One region of the Phyllobacterium sp. K27 genome, then DNA from elsewhere that is predicted to be linked to it. Evidence: predicted binding sites of a transcription regulator. Region 1 holds the regulator's gene; each other region holds the start of a gene.
The links. The regulator LexA, encoded in region 1, represses DNA repair genes until DNA is damaged. The targets are predictions, from matches to a motif close to TGTTCNNNNTGTGTTCNG.

Region 1 (6,253 bases):
GATAATAAAGTGCCGGCGCATCCGTATATAATGGCAGGGCTACCAACTTGCCGTCGACCGTCTGGCTCTCAATGATCGATGGGAAATGTTGATCCACAACGTCTTTTGCCGCTTCGGTCAAATCGAGGAATTGCTCCGACAACTGGGGCGCCCAAACGACATCGGTCTTATAGACATCGATATCCGTATTTCCGGCAGCAAGCCAAAGACGATACTGGCCGAAATTATCGGAACTGCTGGATGGCATGGCAACGATGGAAACTTTGTTTCCCGTCTCTTTTTCAAAGCGGTCAAGCTGCTTGCGCAACTCGGCGGTCTCATTGCCAGTTGAGCTATAGACGATAGAAAGATTGGCTGCATAGGCACTGGAAGATAACAGCGCGGTAAGCAATACGCCTGCAAAAACGGAACTCTTCTTCATAAAATCCTCCCAAAAATCTTTGATGGATCACCCTATGCCGGACGGCACACAATCCCAATTGCAAGTCCTCCTCAAACGCGTCAGATGGTCAAATCAACTTATCCAAAGCGCTTTGGATAAAAAGTGTCAAAACGCAAATCGATTGTCAATAAATAGTTTATGAACGCTGGTAATCAGCCAAATAAAATTGTGTAGATCATTTAAAGCGCTTTGAACTATGGTTATACTACGCTGAAACAGACATTTGATTACACGGATCGGAACCTGGTTTGGATCACCCAGCATGAAGCTGAAAGAACTCGCTGAAAAGCTCAACCTTTCCCAGACGACCGTCAGCCGCGCGCTGAATGGTTATCCGGAAGTGAATGAAGCGACGCGCGAGCGCGTCAACAAGGCGGCATTGAAATTTGGCTACAGCGCGAATGCGAATGCGCGGCGTCTTGCCATGGGCCGTGTGGGTGCAATTGGCCTCGTCATCCCTGCAGACTCCAGTCAACGATTCGGTCCACATACGGCAGAATTTCTTGCCGGTCTGGCGGAGCGCCTCTCCCGGGACGAGATTGATTTTTTACTGAGCCCGATTATCGATAATGACGAAATTTCAGTCTATAAGCGCCTCATCTCCAGCAAACGTGTCGATGCGATTATTGTCTCCGGCCCCGTTTTGGTCGACGAGCGTGTATCCATGCTGCTTGATGCAAACTTCCCTTTTGTCCTACATGGACGCACAAATATTGACAGACCTCATGCTTGGCTGGACATTGACAATCAGGGCGCGTTCTATCAGGCAGCAAGCCACCTTCTCGATTTGGGACATCGGCACATCGCCATGATTGATGGCTTGAAGGGCTTCACATTTTCCGAGCATCGAGAACTGGGGTATCGGCAAGCTTTAAATGAACGCGGTGTCGAAGTGGACCCACGCTTTATCGTTCACGACTATTTCTCTGATGAAATTGGCTTTCGTGAAACGCAGCGCTTGCTTTCATGTACACCGCAACCAACAGCTATTATTGCAGGATCGATGATGACGGCTTTGGGCGTCTCGCGCGCCGTCCGCAACAAGGGATATCAGTTGGGCAAGCAGGTATCTCTCATCACCCACGATGACGTCTTCCCCTATCTCAATGCGAGCAACATGGTTCCATCCATGACGACCACACGGTCGTCAATGCGTTCCGCCGCAACAAGGATCGCTGAAATGCTGGTGCGCGTGCTCGATGGCGAACCGGTGGACAATATTCATGAGCTATGGCCTGTCGAGCTCACCGTACGCCAATCCAGTGGCCCTCCAATACGCGGCTAAGCATATTGCTCTCCGTTATTTATCTGATTTTCAGTGTGCGGCGCCTTAAGTAACTGGTTTATACCAGATATTAATCCTTGTGGAACACAACTGGAACATATAGTGTTTGTTCTGGTTTTGTTTTTCCGATTCCACGTTTAAGGATCGCCCTATGCTCACGCGCAAACAACATGAACTTCTGCTCTTCATTCATGAACGGTTGAAGGAAACGGGCATTCCCCCTTCATTTGATGAGATGAAGGATGCATTGGACCTCGCATCCAAATCGGGCATTCACCGTCTGATTACCGCGCTGGAGGAGCGAGGATTTATTCGCCGGCTAGCAAATAGGGCACGAGCGCTGGAAGTCCTTCGCCTGCCGGATTCAATTGCGCCGGGCTTGAACGCACAACGCAAATTTTCGCCAAGCGTTATCGAAGGCAGTTTGGGACGCAATATCGCCCCGCCTCGCCCGCAAGCAAGCACTGCGGACATTGTGGCTGCCAATATGATCAGCATCCCGGTGATGGGACGCATTGCAGCAGGTGTGCCCATCGCCGCAATCCAGAACCAGACCCATATGCTCAACCTTCCGCCAGATATGATCGGTAGTGGCGAGCATTATGCGCTTGAGGTCAAAGGCGACTCCATGATCGAAGCGGGTATTTTCGATGGTGATACTGTTGTCATCAAGCGCGGCGATACGGCAAGCCCCGGTGAAATCGTCGTGGCCCTTGTGGATGATGAAGAGGCCACGTTGAAGCGTTTTCGCCGCAAAGGTGCATCCATCGCTCTTGAAGCAGCAAACCCTGCCTATGAGACCCGAATCTTTGGGCCGGATCGGGTTCAGGTCCAAGGCAAGCTGGTTGGCCTGATACGCCGGTACTAGAAAACGCCAAAAGAACTAAAAAGCCGAGATGATAAGAGGCGCCTGATTACTTTTGTTCACCTGAACGTGGCTCTCTTTTGCTCGCTCGCCGCTCTTCCAGATTTCGTGCGGCACGAGAGTAGATGCGGTGACTATTCCATGGCCGGTTCGGTGTGCCGACTGCATGTTTAATCTCGGATGAAGCCAGGCGTTGCAAAAGTTCTTGTTTTGCCAGGGCCGCTCCAGTCAGTGCAGGATCGGCTTCAAATGAGCCAGGTTGCGAATCTTTGAATCTGATTTCCGTAGCACCCTTGAGCGCCAACATCTGCGCTGTAAGCACCAATGTTTCGGCGTTTGGACAAGTCGCAACCTTCGTGGCAAACGCCAAAATGACGACATGCCCTTCACGGCATGCATCCGCTGCTCTTGTTGCATCATCTGTATAAGCGATAACCAACCCTTTCGGCTCGCGGGCAGTGCAAAGTTTGTCGTTGCACTCAAATTGAGGCCCGCTTGCAAGATCACCCTTCATTGCAGGCTTGATAATTTGCGGCGTTTTATATCCCTGCTGCCAATTATTCAGACTGAACGTACCACCGGCGTGCCTGTTGATTGCTAACTGATCGTCTTCTGTTCTTATAGCGACCAGTTTCCCGTCCTCTGAAATCATGATTGCGGGCTCCGATACCCGACTTGTCAAAACAACGGCCATGACCACAAACGGCAAAGCGAACAGACGCAACCATGTCGAAAGGAATAGAAGAATCAGGAGCGCTATTGCCATGAGAACAAGCGAAATTTCGGGTATCAGTCCGAGATTTCCGCTTGGTGAATGCAAAGCCACAGCTTTTGCTATCGTGATGACGATCTCAATGCCCCATCCCATAACCGTGAACGGAAGCCAGTCCAGGTCAAAAGGCATGGCAAGCATGCCGAGCACTGCGAAGGGCATAACGAGAATCGAAACAACCGGCAGCGCCAAGGCATTCCCGATAAGGCCAAATGGAGCTGTGTTATTGAAATGATATGCGGCAAAGATTGAGCTTGCTGTGCCTGCAACCAGTGAGGTCATGGCGATGCCACCCATATAGGCTGTTATTTTTGACGGAAACAGCCAATTTCCAGCCCTGGCCTTTGTCCGTTGACGTAGGCCGCGTTTGAGTTGGTAACGTGACCACCAGCTATAGAAGGCTATAAGGGCGGCTGTTGCCGAATAGGACATCTGAAAACTTGGTCCAAGAATTTCGTGTGGTGAAACGGCAATCGTAATGCAGGCGGCAATTGCGAGATTGCGCATGGACACCGCTGCGTGGTCAACAGTCAGTGCAAGCAGCATGACCGCAAGCATCACAAAGCTGCGCTGTGCGGCAATATCCGCGCCTGAAAGCAAGAGATAGAATGCCGAGCCGAACAAGGCGATAACCGCCGCAAGTTTTTTGACAGGATAGCGCGCCGATGCACTAGGGAACAAGGCAAACACAGCACGAAGAGAACCTATGATAATCGCCGCCACGAGTGCCATGTGGAAACCGGATATCGACAGAATATGCGCCAGGCCGCTGAGGCGCAGAGCGCTGTTGGTTTCCTCACTGATGCCGTCGCGTTGCCCTGTAATCAGCGATGTTGCGATGTCACCCGGCTCCCCTTTGATGCGGTGCAATATGCGATGCGTCAGCTGCTGGCGAATATTGCTGATCATCAAAAAAGCCGTTGCCCATATTCCGGACTTTGGCGCAATATCGACCTTTTTAGGCAAGCCCAGCAAAAACCCGTTGGCCCCAACGCCGCGATAGTAGTTATAAAAGGCAAAATCATAATTGCCCGGCCGAACCGGTCCAGATTGTGGACGCAGACGGACCAATGCTTTCAGTCCATCGCCGATGCGCAAATCCCGCGGCAGGCGGCGTGCTGAAACTGCAATACGATCCGGCCCAAAACGCAACGAAGGACGTTCCGTTTCTATGACATCAAGGGTCAGTCGCCATCCCCCTTTTGCATCCTTTGCCAAAGCCGAGATGCGGCCGGTCACGCGCGTGGTCACTTCGGAGCCCAGCATGGGTGTCGCCACCCTTATCGTTTCCAGCTTGGCGCAAAGCATGCCAGCGGTGACCGCCATTGCAGCGAGCAATATCAGCCTTATTGTTGGTCTGTTCTGTGCAAGCAGATAGCATCCGACAAGTAACGTGATCCCAAAGACCATCGGACTGAGTCTCGGCTCGCCACTTGCACTGAAATAAATGACAGCTCCAATTCCAGCGAACACTGGCAAAAACAAAAATTTCGTGCCTCGCGCAGCCTCATCACTGATTGCCGCCGGTATCGCATGGGCAAAAGCCTGAAGCTTCCGATCGAAGGACTGTTTGAAAACAGTGATGCCCCTCGTATCAACGCCACGGCCACCCACTGCTTTTGCAGCGGGCGATTTGACAAGTGCCTGCCCTACGCTTTCCGATTGAAACCAGAAGCGCCTTTCGCTCGTTTTCTCGTCGGTTGACGGTTCGGCCATTGATCCCCATTTCTGCCAATGCCCTTGCACGACAGCACCGCTATGGTACATCAACGCCAAATCAATTCGATTGGACGTTCGACTAACAGACCGAACTGCCCTGGAGACCATATGTCATCTTCTGTCATTACCCGTTTCGCTCCCTCTCCCACCGGCTATCTGCATATTGGCGGTGCACGCACGGCTCTGTTCAATTGGCTTTACGCCAAGCATACGGGCGGGAAAATGTTGTTGCGCATCGAGGACACTGATCGCGAACGTTCGTCCGAAGCGGCGGTGGCCGCCATACTTGATGGATTGAAATGGCTTGGACTTGATTGGGATGGCGATGCTGTCTCTCAATTTGATCGTGTTCCCCGTCACCGCGAAGTGGCCGAAGAGCTGGTTGCCAAAGGCAAGGCCTATTATTGCTATGCATCACAGGCCGAACTGGAGGAAATGCGTGAAAAGGCCCGTGCCGAAGGCCGCCCGCCCCGTTATGACGGCCGCTGGCGCGACCGCGACCCGAAAGACGCGCCAGCTGGCGTAAAGCCGGTTATTCGCATCAAAGCACCGCAAGAGGGTGAGACTTTGGTACGCGATCAGGTGCAGGGTGATGTGCGCTTCCCAAACAAGGACCTTGATGATTTCATTATCCTTCGCTCGGACGGCAATCCTACCTACATGCACGCGGTCGTGGTCGACGATCACGATATGGGCGTAACGCATATTATCCGCGGCGATGATCATTTGACAAATGCGGCACGCCAGACCGTTATCTATAATGCTATGGGCTGGGATGTTCCCATTATGGGCCATATTCCGCTTATCCATGGGGCTGACGGCGCAAAACTGTCCAAGCGCCACGGTGCGCTTGGTGTCGAAGCCTATCGTGCCATGGGATATCTGCCTGCTGCCCTGCGCAATTATCTTGTGCGCTTGGGCTGGAGCCATGGCGATGACGAGATCATGTCCGATGAGCAGATGATTCAGTGGTTCGAAATATCCGACATTAATCGCGGCGCATCCCGTTTTGACTTCCAGAAGCTCGAGGCGATTAACGGCCACTATATGCGGATTTCCAGCGATGCCGATCTGGTCAAGGCCATGATCGATATTCTGCCGGAGATCGAAGGTGGCGCTGAGATAATTTCCCGTCTGAATGATACCACCAAGGGACAGCTTCTCGCTGCC
Region 2 (6,253 bases), 1.2 Mb from region 1:
GATTATTGTCCGGTGGTGGAGTTCGGTCTTGTTGGACAGACCATGCATATGGTTGACGAGCGCGTATCGGTGGCCGATCTTGAAACCTTAACGCAGATATACGAACGCTTCATTGCGGATTTTTTTGCGTGAACAGTTGATGAGCGACATACCGGACTGGAACGAAATACAACGCTATCTGCGAGGCGCCTGGCGCATGATGAATGGTCATGCAGATGGTCTCGAGGAGCTTGATTTTTCGGAAGACGGTTTTTGGCAGTCCTTTCATGCCATAACAATATCACTGCCGCCTCTCATCCTGGGCTGGATTGTTTTTGCCAATGATCTTGTCGCTTTGCGCCCCGAAACCGGCAGCCGACTTTCCATTATCGGGAGTGCTGCCTTTATCGATCTTGCAACTTGGATTCTGCCGCTGGTGATCCTGGCTTTTCTTGTCCGGCCACTGGGAATTACCAAGCGCTTCAGTCCGTATGTCGTTGCAACCAATTGGGGATCAGTGATCGGTGTATGGCTAACGGTGCCAGCCACGCTGGCACGAATGGTCTTTCCTGACTGGCCGGCTCTGATCGGCAGCTTGAACATGATAATTTATGCAGCGATAATGGTTTTTACCTACCGGTTGGTGCATGTCGCATTGAAGAAATCTTACCTATGGTCCGCCGGTTTCTTCGCCGCGCTCATCGTCGGATCGTTATTGATGGTGATTGTGCTTCAAGATGCTTTGGGAATCGCGATGCCGTCGGTCAGCGGATAATCTACGCCTATCAAATATAGGCCGTGCGGCGGCGCAACAGGGCCACACGCTTGCCGGTCGCGTGCTTCAAGAGCGGCGCTCACATCATCCGCATTCCATCGTCCACATCCGACTTCTTGCAGTGTTCCTGCAAAGGAACGAATTTGATTGTGAAGAAATGACCGGGCGGACGCCCTGATCTCAACGATCTCGCCAACTCGCTGAACGCTTAAGAAGTCGAGGGTTTTAACGGGGCTTTTTGACTGACACTGCGTTGCGCGAAATGTGGTGAAGTCATGTGTCCCGATGAGCCGCTGTGCTGCGACATGCATGGCTTGCGCATCCAGCGGCTTTTTCACCCACCATGCGCGATAAGCCTCAAGCGGGGCAGGTGGTCTGCGATTGACGATCCGGTAGAGATAGTGGCGGCCTGTCGCCGAAAATCGTGCATCGAACCGGGAGCTGACGAGCTCGACGTTGATAATGCTGACGGTTTCCCCGGCGAAAACAAGATGCGCATTAAGCGCTTCACGCACTTTCGAACTGCTCCAGTTCTTTGTCAGATCAACATGGGCGACCTGTGCGCTGGCATGAACGCCTGAGTCGGTACGTCCCGCTGCACCGAGAGATATGGCTTCGCCACAGAACTTGAATATCGCCTGCTCGATAGCGGCCTGAACTGTGTGACCGTTTTCCTGACGCTGCCAACCGGCATATGGCGTGCCATCATACTCGACCGTAAGCTTATAGCGGGGCATTAGAATGTGCCGTTCATGGCAGCCGTGTACCCTGCGCTATTTTAGCCCCGCGCTGAAACTCCTGCCCGTCCATGGCTTTGCCGCCCGCGCGCTGCAATGTCCGCAGGCGAACCGCGCCCTCGCCACAGGCTATGCGCAAATCATTATCCAGAACGGTCCCGGGAGCGCCTACGCCTGTCGCCAGCACCGAGCGCAAAAGTTTGACACGTTCCAGATCCCCGCCGATCTCCATTTCGCACCAGGCACCCGGAAAGGGCGCCAGACCACGAATGCGATTATGAACATCGATTGCAGGCTGGGTCCAGTCGATCCGCGTTTCCACTTTGGTGATCTTGGAGGCGTAGGTCACGCCTTCATCGGATTGCGGTGTGAGTGTCAGGCTGTCGCGCTCCAGAGCTGCAACGGCGCGTACCATCAGATCAGCACCAGCCATGCTAAGCTGGTCATGCAATTCGCCCGCTGTCATGTCAGCCGTGATGTTGATTTTCTCGACCATGGCGACCGGCCCTGTATCAAGGCCTTCGTCCATCTTCATGATCATGATGCCGGTTTCAAGGTCGCCAGCCATAATGGCACGCTGGATTGGCGCCGCTCCCCGCCAGCGTGGCAGCAGCGATGCGTGCCCATTGTAGCAACCTAGACGCGTGCCTTCGAGAATCTCCTTTGGTAAAATCAGTCCATAGGCGACAACGATCGCAACATCTGCTTTGAGGTCGATAAAAGCCTGTTGCTCGTCCGGGTCTTTCAAGCTCTTTGGTGTACGAACCTCAATGCCGAATTGCTCTGCATTGCGGTGAACCGGGGAGGGCGTCAGTTCAAGTCCACGCCTGCCCGCAGGACGCGGTGGCTGGCTGTAGACGGCAACAATTTCATGACCCTGGCCGATCAACGCATTGAGAATAGGCACGGAAAAATCCGGCGTGCCCATGAATATAATTCGCAAGCTCATCGCCTAAACCGCCAATCGGCTTGGAGGACGATCCTTGGCGAGTTTCTTGAACTTTTTCACCACCATTTCACGCTTCAGCCGCGAAATATAATCGATGAAGAGAACGCCATTCAAATGATCGATTTCATGTTGCAGGCACGTTGCCAAAAGTCCGTCGGCTTCGACTTCCTGCGGCTTCCCCTCAATATCGAAATAGGAAACGCGTACCTGCTTTGGCCGCTCGACTTCCGCATAATAGTCAGGGATGGAAAGGCAGCCTTCTTCGTAGACATTCCGCTCGTCGCTGGACCAAAGCACCTTTGGATTAACGTAAACCTGCGGCGCCTTCGGCTCATCTTCCTTGGCAAGGTCAATCACCAGCATCTGGATCGGTGCGCCGACCTGAATGGCCGCTAGACCAATGCCGGGCGCGTCATACATTGTGTCCAGCATATCGGTGGAAAATTTGCGCAAATCCGCGTCGAAACTTGCGACAGGTTTGGAAACCTGACGAAGCAGCGGATCGGGAAGGATGACGAGTGGTTTGATAGACATGACCTTCACCTAATATCTCGATTTTCAGCCGTCAATGCGGCATCAGACTCAATCATAAAAATGTTCTTGTTTTGATCTCACATTTGCCAATCGAATCGGTTATTCTTGTTCGATGGAAACTTCTATCTCTCTCAATCAAACGCTGTTTCAGCTGGGCGCCACGTCTATATCAGTAGGTGCAGTACTGTTTACGGTGGCGCTTATGACGGCTTTGGTGGTTGTTTTTGCCATTATTGCGGTCATGCGGGCAGCACGCATGCGGCTTGTTGCAGAGATACAAGCTGAGGATCGGGCCCGCGACGCGGAAGCGCGGATGGGGGAAATCCTCAAAAGCCAGTCTGAAATGCAAGGGCGCATGCAGACAATGGCCGAACTCTTCGGTTCTCGCCAGGCGGAACTTAATCAATCCATCCGGGAACGGCTTGACGGTATGACCACCCGCATCGGCCAAACCATGACGGATCAAACCAAGTCTACGCACGAAAACCTTGCCAAGTTGCAGGAGCGGCTCGCCGTCATTGATACGGCCCAGAACAATATTCAGACGCTCGCGGGGCAGGTCGTACAATTGCAGGCAATTCTGGCCAACAAGCAGACGCGCGGGGCCTTTGGTCAGGCGCGGATGGAGGCAATTATCGCCGATGGCCTGCCGCAGGGAGCTTATGAGTTTCAGGCAACACTGTCGAATGGCAGCAGGCCGGATTGCGTGGTTCGCATGCCCAACGGTGCAGCAAATCTGGTAATCGACGCCAAATTTCCTCTGGAGGCTTGGAATGCCATACGCGAATCCGAAACGCCGGAAGGCAAGAAGATTGCCGCCACCCAGTTCCGGCGCGACATCGAGATTCACATTCGCGATGTCGCGGAAAAATATCTGATCAATGGCGAGACACAGGATACCGCGTTTCTCTTTGTGCCCTCGGAATCAGTCTTTGCCGAAATTCATGAGAATTTTGAAGGGGTGATCCAGAAGGCGCATCGCTCTCGTATTGTTATCGTATCGCCATCCTTATTAATGCTGTCCATTCAGGTCATTCAGGCGGTTCTCAAAGACGTTCGCATGCGGGAACAGGCGCATTTGATTCAGGGCGAAGTGATAAGGCTGATGGAAGATGTTGGCCGTCTTGATGATCGCGTGCGCCGTCTGCAAACCCATTTCAGTCAAGCCAACAAGGATATTGATGATATTCTGGTATCCTCCGGCAAGGTGACCAAGCGCGGCCAGAAAATCGAAGCGCTGGAATTCGCCGAAGCGCCCGTCGGCGAGGCGGCCAAAGCGCCAGATCCAGCGCGCTCGGCAGCTTCGACAACTGGCCAGCTACGCTTGCGGGTGGTGGATGGTGAAGATTAGCCCTCGATGATCTTGCGGCGAACCTCCCAGGTTCCAGTCGTCTGAGGTTTGACAAAAAGGCTGATAATGTCCGGATTGGCTTTTTTCAGCGCTGCTTCGATACGTTGAACGCAGGCTTCGATTTCAGGGGCAAGCATGTGATCTTCGAATTCGACACTGAGGCCCGCCGCGATCTGTTTTGGACCCATATGGACCGTTAATACTCCATTGGCGCGTTGAACCGCCGGATCTTGGTTGGCAATATCAAGGATTTGCTGATCTACTTCAGGCAATGCTGCTTCGCCCATAAGCAATCCCTTGCTCTCGCGAGCAAGAAAAATTGCCGTCGCACCGAGAATGATCGAAATGCCGATAGAGGCAACGCCGTCCAGTTCCGGCATGCTGAACAGTTGAGCGGCGGAAATACCCAAAAGAGCGACAATAAGACCAAGCAGTGCGGCAGTATCTTCGAACAGAACAGTAAATACGCTGGGGTCTTTGCTGATCCGCACTGCTTCGACGTAACCAAGGTCGCCTTTTACGGTACGAAATTCCTTCAATGCTATGTACCAGGAGGTTCCCTCAAACAACATGGCAATGCCAAGGACAACGTAGTTGATGATAGGGCTTTCAACCGGCTCCGGATCGAGAATGTGGATCACGCCTTCGTAGAAGGACACTCCGGCACCCACCGCAAAGACCAGTAGCGCGACGATGAAACTCCAGAAATAGAGCTCGCGGCCATGGCCAAGTGGATGGCTACGGTCGGCAGGTCTGGCAGCACGGCGCAGGCCAAAGAGGAGAAGCCCTCCATTTCCGGTATCCACCAGGGAGTGGACGCCCTCGGAAAGCATGGCGGAACTGCCGGTAAAGAAAGCCGCAACGAATTTTGTAGCGGCGATCAAAAGATTGCCGACTATCGCTGCATAGATAACTTTTTTGGATCCGGCATGCGCTGTCGCCGATTGTGTTGCCATGTCTGCCCCCTGTCATTCGGAGAACGTCGAATGTTTTGTATGGTTCCAGCTTGCGTCAGCAAGTGGTCGGAATGACGCTAGAGCAAATTTTGTTTATATAGAGCCAGTTCTGTTTCACGGATGACGAGACAATCCACGCGGAAGGCAGCGAGGCCGATGTGGTTCCATCGGACGAAGCTGCCTGACAAAGTGGTTGGCCGTCAGCCGGAAACCCGAAGGGCCGGGTGAATTCGGGCCAATTCCATCGGGCTTCAGTCTCGTCCGATGGATAAACATCGCCCTCGCTAAACCCCTCGATCTTGTCCACGAATTCCCTCTGGCAGAATGACTCTATATAAACAAAACTTGCTCTAGTCCTTTTGCGTCTCATGCGCTAACTCTGCCTCAAACAGCGCAGGACATGATGACTGATTCAACAATAGAGCAGGCAATTTTTCTGGGTTTGGATACGGGCGGGACCTATACCGACGCCGTTCTCTGGTCGGAAGAACGTGGAGTTATTGCCAAGGCAAAGGCACTCACGACACGCCACGATCTGAGTGTTGGCATCTCAGGCGCGGTTGATGCCATCATTGCCGAAGCATCGGTTCATCCGGCCGACATCCGGCTTGTCTCGATGTCGACGACTCTGGCCACCAACGCCTTGGTGGAAGGTCAGGGCGGGCGTATCGCTTTGGTGATGATCGGCTTTTCGGAGGCTGATCTGGACAAGGCTGGCCTGAAAACCGCCCTTGGTGCCGATCCGGTCATTTTTATCCCGGGTGGTCATGATGTGTATGGCCGGGCCCAGCCCTTTGACCCGTCAGCTCTTGAGGAGGCGTTGCCACGGCTGAAATCCGAAGTGACGGGCTTTGCCATTTGCGCGTATTTTGCTGTACGCAATCCGGAACATGAAATTGCTGTACGCGATCTTGTGCACGAAAAAACGGGACTTCCCGCAACGTGCAGTCACGAACTATCGGCCAAATTGAA
Region 3 (6,253 bases), 140 kb from region 1:
GCCTGCAATGTCTGGCTATAATAAGGAGAACTCGATTTCGCCCAGGGTGCAATTGCACCATTCTTCAATGTCAGGGACTCATCCGGAATGATCATTGTCGGATCAATGGCCTTTTGAGTGCCGAGACCATCGCAGGTCGGGCAGGCACCAAAAGGATTGTTGAACGAGAACAGGCGCGGTTCAATCTCTGAAATCGTGAAACCCGAGACAGGGCAGGCGAATTTTTCCGAAAACATGATGCGTTCATGTGTTTCGTTTTTGGATTTATTGGCAGATTCACTGGATGTCTCGTCGGCAGGCAGAGGCTTATCGGCAAATTCTGCCACAGCAATGCCGTCTGCGAGCTTCAGGCAAGTTTCCAGACTGTCCGCCAGACGCGCAGAAATATCCGGACGGACCACAATGCGGTCAACCACAACGTCAATATCGTGTTTGTATTTCTTATCCAGCGCTGGAACATCAGCAATCTCATAAAATATGCCGTCGACCTTCACACGCTGAAAACCGCGTTTCTGCAAATCGGCAAGCTCTTTGCGATATTCGCCCTTACGCCCGCGCACTATGGGTGCGAGAATGAACAGACGGGCGCCTTCCTCAAGCGCCATGACGCGATCCACCATCTGGCTGACAGTCTGGCTTTCAATAGGCAAACCTGTTGCGGGTGAATAAGGCACGCCGACACGCGCATAAAGCAGGCGCAAATAGTCATAAATCTCGGTGACGGTGCCAACCGTGGAGCGCGGATTGCGGCTGGTTGTCTTTTGTTCGATCGAGATTGCCGGAGACAAGCCATCAATCTGATCGACATCCGGCTTCTGCATCATTTCCAGAAACTGCCGTGCATAGGCCGACAGGCTTTCGACATAGCGCCTCTGGCCTTCCGCATAGATCGTATCAAAGGCGAGCGAGGACTTGCCCGAACCAGACAGGCCGGTCATGACAATCAACTTGTCGCGCGGCAGGTCGAGATCAATGTTCTTCAAATTATGTTCGCGCGCGCCGCGAATGGAAATGTACTTCTGATCGCTCATGTTGGTTCGCCTTTGAGAGGGCATGCTGTTGTGGGGAATTGTTCTCGGAGAGAAGGGTTCCCTTTATCTAGTGCATTATGGATAATTTGCGAGGCCGGACTTTGCCCAGCATCCTGAATCACCATAGCCATGTTGACATTATTAGAGCAAGTGTTAGAACAAAGAAAGAACAAATATTATTGATACCAGCTCTCGTTGCATTGGGATGTATCCGGCCACGAATTGATCGTAAATGAGCACTTTCAGCTGGTGTAGTCGGTTGTACAAACGAAAAATGTCTCCTGACAAATCTGGCAGGAGCGTGATTGCAGCAAGTGATAGGCGATGTTGGCAGGAGGTGTATATTGTGGATAGTGGCAATCAATTGCCCGCCACGCCCATGGCTTCTGTATGATAGGCAAAATTTAAAATTGGAATTTGTGGAGTTTTGAACATGGCAGGCAGTGTCAACAAGGTCATTTTGGTCGGAAATCTTGGCGCTGACCCCGAAGTCCGGCGGCTGGGATCGGGTGATCCCGTTGTGAATCTGCGTATCGCGACTTCGGAAAGCTGGCGCGACAAGAATAGCGGCGAACGCAAAGAAAAGACCGAATGGCACAGCGTTGTCATTTTCAATGACAATCTTGCAAAAGTTGCCGAGCAGTACTTGAAAAAGGGTATGAAAGTTTATCTGGAGGGCGCGCTTCAGACCCGTAAATGGCAGGACCAGACGGGCAATGATCGCTATTCAACGGAAGTTGTGCTGCAAAAATTCCGTGGTGAGTTACAGATGCTTGACTCCCGCGGTGAAGGTGCCGGATCTGGCGGGGGACGCTCTTTCGAGGGGAATTCAGGGCGCGGTCAGGTAAATGACGATCGTGGTGGTTCCGACTTCGGTCGGTCCAGTGCGGGGAGTTCTTCCAGCTCGAGCGGCGGTAATTTCTCACGCGATCTCGATGATGAAATTCCGTTCTGATCAAAATAGAACGCTGGTGTCAAATCTCAGTCAATTCAGGCATCGGGTGGTTCAAGGACTGCCCGATGTTTGTTTTGGAAAGCTAGACAATCAAGCTAGTTTTCCGGCTCTTTCGACCAGTGAAATGATGATCTCGTAGAGTTCCTCTTTTGCCTGTGCAGGAGAGATATCGTCATTGACTGCGGCATTCGATAAGCCTTCAGCAGCACCAAGCATCCCCCACAACCCGGCCGAAGAAACGCCCTGTGCGCCGGAGAACGCATTTAAAAGGTGTCTGCACTTTTCTATAAAGACTGTCTCAAAGTCGTGCTTTATCTTATCAAGTTCCGGTGACCCCTTCAGTGCAGCAGTGATTCCGGGAATTTCGCGCCCCTGTGTGAGAACACAATCAACATAGGATGAGGCGATCATCTTGGCGACGTCGATAAGATTAGCGGCGGCACGCTCAAGCGCCGCATCCATTATTGCAGTCTGACGCGCGTCGAACTCCTTAAAAAGGGCTGCGAGTAGTCCCGGCCGCGTGCCAAAATGATCATAGACGACGGGTTTTGTTACACCCGACAACTCGGCCAGTCTCCCGAGCGTCAACGCTTCTGTGCCTTCGTCGTGAATTAATTTCCATGAAACATCCAATAATTGTCGCTGGCGTGCTTCCCGTGAAAGACGCTGGCGCGGGACTGCTGGGGATGAGGAGTTTGAAGGTTTTGTGCTTGACATCGCTATATACCAAAAGTAACTTACTAAAAGTATATAAGGTTTTACGCAGTTGCACAATCTCTAATCATGGAGTCATCAAATGCACGCACTCATTGTCACCTCGCACCCCGAACCCAAATCGCTGACCAATAGCGTTGCTCTAAAGATCGGTGAGGGGCTGGTGCAATCCAGTTCGGACCATTCATTCGAAATCGCTGACCTTGCCGCAGAAGGTTTTGATCCGCGATTCACCGAAGCTGATCTTGCGACCCATCGCTTGCGGGTCACTACACCATCCGATATAGCAGCTGAACAAGCGCGAATAGACCGGGCAGACAGTTTGGTACTCGTATTTCCAGTCTACTGGTGGTCAATGCCTGGCCTGCTCAAGGGTTGGATCGATCGTGTTTTTTCGAATGGTTGGGCATATGACGACAATTTTGATGGGAAGTTACGCAAGAAGCTTGGCCATCTTCAAATCCACCTCGTCGGCATCGGAGGTGCAGATGCGAACACGTATGAAAAGCATGGATACGATATCGCCATGAAGACACAAATTGATCACGGAATCTTTGATTATTGTGGCGCTCCTGTGATGTCATCGACACGTTTGTTGGATTCAGACTCGCTAGATCCGCGCCAACAGTTTGATGCTGCGCGGAATATTGGTGCGGCCCTCTTCGATAAGCATATGCAGATCCGATCAACAGTGGCTGCCTGAACCGCCAATGGCTCCATCAATAACGCATTGCTGTTCGGCATCCGATGCAATTGTCGCAGGACAACTGGTCTGTTAGACCAGTTGGGCAAGTGCATCGGAGACCGATTATGACGCAAGTCGAAACACCAGTTGCACCCCGCCATCGTCTTGTTATCGTCGGCGCAGGCTTTGGCGGTCTGGTCACAGTTCAAAATCTGCGTGATGTCGATATTGATATAACGCTGATCGATCAACGCAATCACCATCTATTTCAGCCGCTGCTTTATCAAGTTGCTACATCGACACTGGCCACGTCCGAAATCGCTTGGCCAATCCGGCATCTTTTGCGCAAATTCAAGAATGTGAAGACGTTGCTGGGCACAGTTGACGGGGTTGATGCTGTCGCAAGGACGGTTTCCACGCTCGATGGCGAGGTAATTTCCTATGACACCCTCGTTCTGGCAACCGGTGCGCGACACGCATATTTCGGTCATGATGATTGGGAATCTTATGCGCCTGGCTTGAAGACGCTCGAGGATGCCACGATGATCCGTCGGCGCATTCTTACGGCATTCGAAAAAGCTGAACGCGAGCCTGATCCGGCAAAGCGCGCAGAACTGCTGACATTTGTGATTATTGGTGGCGGACCAACCGGCGTGGAAATCGCCGGAACTCTGGCTGACTTGTCACGCGACACATTGAAGGGTGATTTCCGGGTGATTGATCCGGCTGCGGCCCGTGTCGTGCTGATTGAAGGCGGTCCGCGTGTTCTGGGCGCATTCAACGAGGATCTTTCTGCCTATGCCAAGCGGGCGCTTGAGAAGCTTGGCGTTACTGTGCATGTCGGTAATCCGGTGACCGAATGCCACGCAGATGGCGTGGAATTTGCAGGCCATTCCTTACGGGCGAAAACAATCATCTGGGCAGCGGGTGTACAAGCTTCCCCGGCAGCAAAATGGTTGAACGCACCGGCTGACAGGGCAGGACGTCTGGTTGTTAATGCTGATCTTACAGTTCCAGACCATCCTGAAATTTTTGTCATTGGCGATACCGCAACGGTCGCAAACGGCGACAAAGGGACCGTTCCGGGCATAGCACCTGCCGCCAAGCAACAAGGCGCGCATGTTGCGAAAATCATTAAGGCGCGTCTCGCTGGTGATACTACATCAAAACCATTCCGATATCGACATTCAGGCGATCTGGCGACGATAGGCAAGCGAGCCGCCGTTACGGATTTCGGATTCATCAAGTTTAAAGGCTACACCGCCTGGTGGTTATGGGGATTGGCACATATCTACTTCTTGATCGGTGTGCGTAATCGACTTGCGGTTGCTCTAAGCTGGCTGTGGATATCGGTGACAGGCGCACGTAGCGCGCGCTTGATTACTCAGCGGGAGGCGGCAGAAGAAGACAGGCCACTATAGCAAGTAAGCGCCTCAAATCATCAAACCGTTATGAACGTCTTGATGCCATCCGCAACGAATTGCACCGCCAGCGCGGCAAGAATGACACCCAGCAGACGTGTCAGGATCGAGCGGCCTGTTTCACCCAGAAAGCGGTCAACGCGCTCTGCAACGAAAAACACCAGATAGGCCGCGAGTATGCACACGAGTATAACGCCAATCAAAGCAAGGCGTGAAGCTGGCGTTGACATTGTGCCTGCCAGAAGGATCGTCGCCGATATGGCTCCGGGGCCGGCGATGAGCGGAATTGCCAAGGGGAAAGCAGCAATATTGCGGATGTGATCCTTGGTGATCGCCACCGCGGCGCTCTTTTCCTTTCGATCCTGACGTTTTTCGAAAATCATCTCGAAGGCGATCCAGAAAAGAAGCAGGCCACCGGCAATGCGGAATGCCCCAAGCGTTATGCCGAACAGTGCCAATATTTGAGCGCCCGCAATTGCAAAGACAGTAAGCACGACGAATGCAGTGATGCTGGCGCGCAGCGCAACCTGGCCACGTTCCTTGCGGTTCATACCTTGCGTAAGGGCCAGGAAAAGCGGCGCGAGCCCCGGTGGATCAATCGTGACCATCAGAGTCACGAGCGCATTCAGAATTGTGTCATATAACGCCACGATTTTGCTTTTCTTTTCTGATTTATGTCACGCAAGCCCATGGCTGCCCCACCTTAACTTACCGGATTTGCCATCCAGCGTCGATAATGATGAGATTTATTAGGCAAGTTTTTCACCGCATGAGAAACTCCATTTTATGTCATTGATATTAAAAGGTTTTCATCTGTGCATTACCGGCGCGATAATTGGCATTTGGTTTGGAAAGCCGCTATAAGATCAAAGATTGATTCTATTCGAAAGATGAGTGCCTCGTGTCTGACTTAACTCCACCTCCTGGCCCAGAAGACGACAAGACCGGACCTGGTTCCGGTATTGAAGCCATTTCCATCATCGAGGAGATGCAGCGTTCCTATCTCGATTATGCGATGAGCGTGATTGTCAGCCGTGCGCTGCCCGATGTGCGCGATGGCTTGAAGCCGGTCCATCGCCGTATCCTTCATGCGATGAATGAAATGGGCCTTTCCTGGAACCGATCATATCGGAAGTCTGCCGGTGTCGTCGGTGAGGTTATGGGTAAATACCATCCCCATGGTGATGCTTCGATCTATGATGCGCTCGTACGTATGGCGCAGGATTGGTCGTTGCGCGACCCGCTCGTTGATGGGCAGGGAAATTTCGGTTCCATTGACGGTGATAGTCCTGCCGCCATGCGATATACGGAATGCCGTCTGGAAAAAGTCACCGAATCGCTGCTTGCCGATATCGACAAAGAAACCGTTGATTTCCAAGATAATTATGACGGTCGTGAGCAGGAGCCGACGGTCCTGCCAGCGCGATTCCCAAATCTTCTTGTCAAT

Region 2: ACYJL1_RS00290 (DNA recombination protein RmuC) is a predicted target of LexA. The motif match lies at 3,036-3,053, and genes of this name have one in related genera.
Region 3: uvrA (excinuclease ABC subunit UvrA) is a predicted target of LexA. The motif match lies at 1,186-1,203, and genes of this name have one in related genera.

The regions. Positions count from the first base shown of each region.
Region 1 is NZ_CM139240.1:2,213,652-2,219,904, reverse strand. It holds gene ACYJL1_RS10810 (ABC transporter substrate-binding protein) at 1-421, opposite strand, end outside; gene ACYJL1_RS10805 (substrate-binding domain-containing protein) at 705-1,727, shown strand; gene lexA (transcriptional repressor LexA) at 1,879-2,595, shown strand; gene ACYJL1_RS10795 (ComEC/Rec2 family competence protein) at 2,642-5,080, opposite strand; gene gltX (glutamate--tRNA ligase) at 5,192-6,253, shown strand, end outside.
Region 2 is NZ_CM139240.1:56,257-62,509, reverse strand. It holds gene dapE (succinyl-diaminopimelate desuccinylase) at 1-132, shown strand, start outside; gene ACYJL1_RS00310 (hypothetical protein) at 140-754, shown strand; gene truA (tRNA pseudouridine(38-40) synthase TruA) at 712-1,491, opposite strand; gene fmt (methionyl-tRNA formyltransferase) at 1,505-2,434, opposite strand; gene def (peptide deformylase) at 2,444-2,974, opposite strand; gene ACYJL1_RS00290 (DNA recombination protein RmuC) at 3,087-4,325, shown strand; gene ACYJL1_RS00285 (cation diffusion facilitator family transporter) at 4,322-5,281, opposite strand; gene ACYJL1_RS00280 (hypothetical protein) at 5,337-5,588, opposite strand; gene ACYJL1_RS00275 (hydantoinase/oxoprolinase N-terminal domain-containing protein) at 5,685-6,253, shown strand, end outside.
Region 3 is NZ_CM139240.1:2,350,149-2,356,401, reverse strand. It holds gene uvrA (excinuclease ABC subunit UvrA) at 1-1,031, opposite strand, end outside; gene ACYJL1_RS11455 (single-stranded DNA-binding protein) at 1,465-1,986, shown strand; gene ACYJL1_RS11450 (TetR/AcrR family transcriptional regulator) at 2,077-2,703, opposite strand; gene ACYJL1_RS11445 (NAD(P)H-dependent oxidoreductase) at 2,783-3,403, shown strand; gene ACYJL1_RS11440 (NAD(P)/FAD-dependent oxidoreductase) at 3,511-4,806, shown strand; gene ACYJL1_RS11435 (MarC family protein) at 4,827-5,456, opposite strand; gene gyrA (DNA gyrase subunit A) at 5,795-6,253, shown strand, end outside.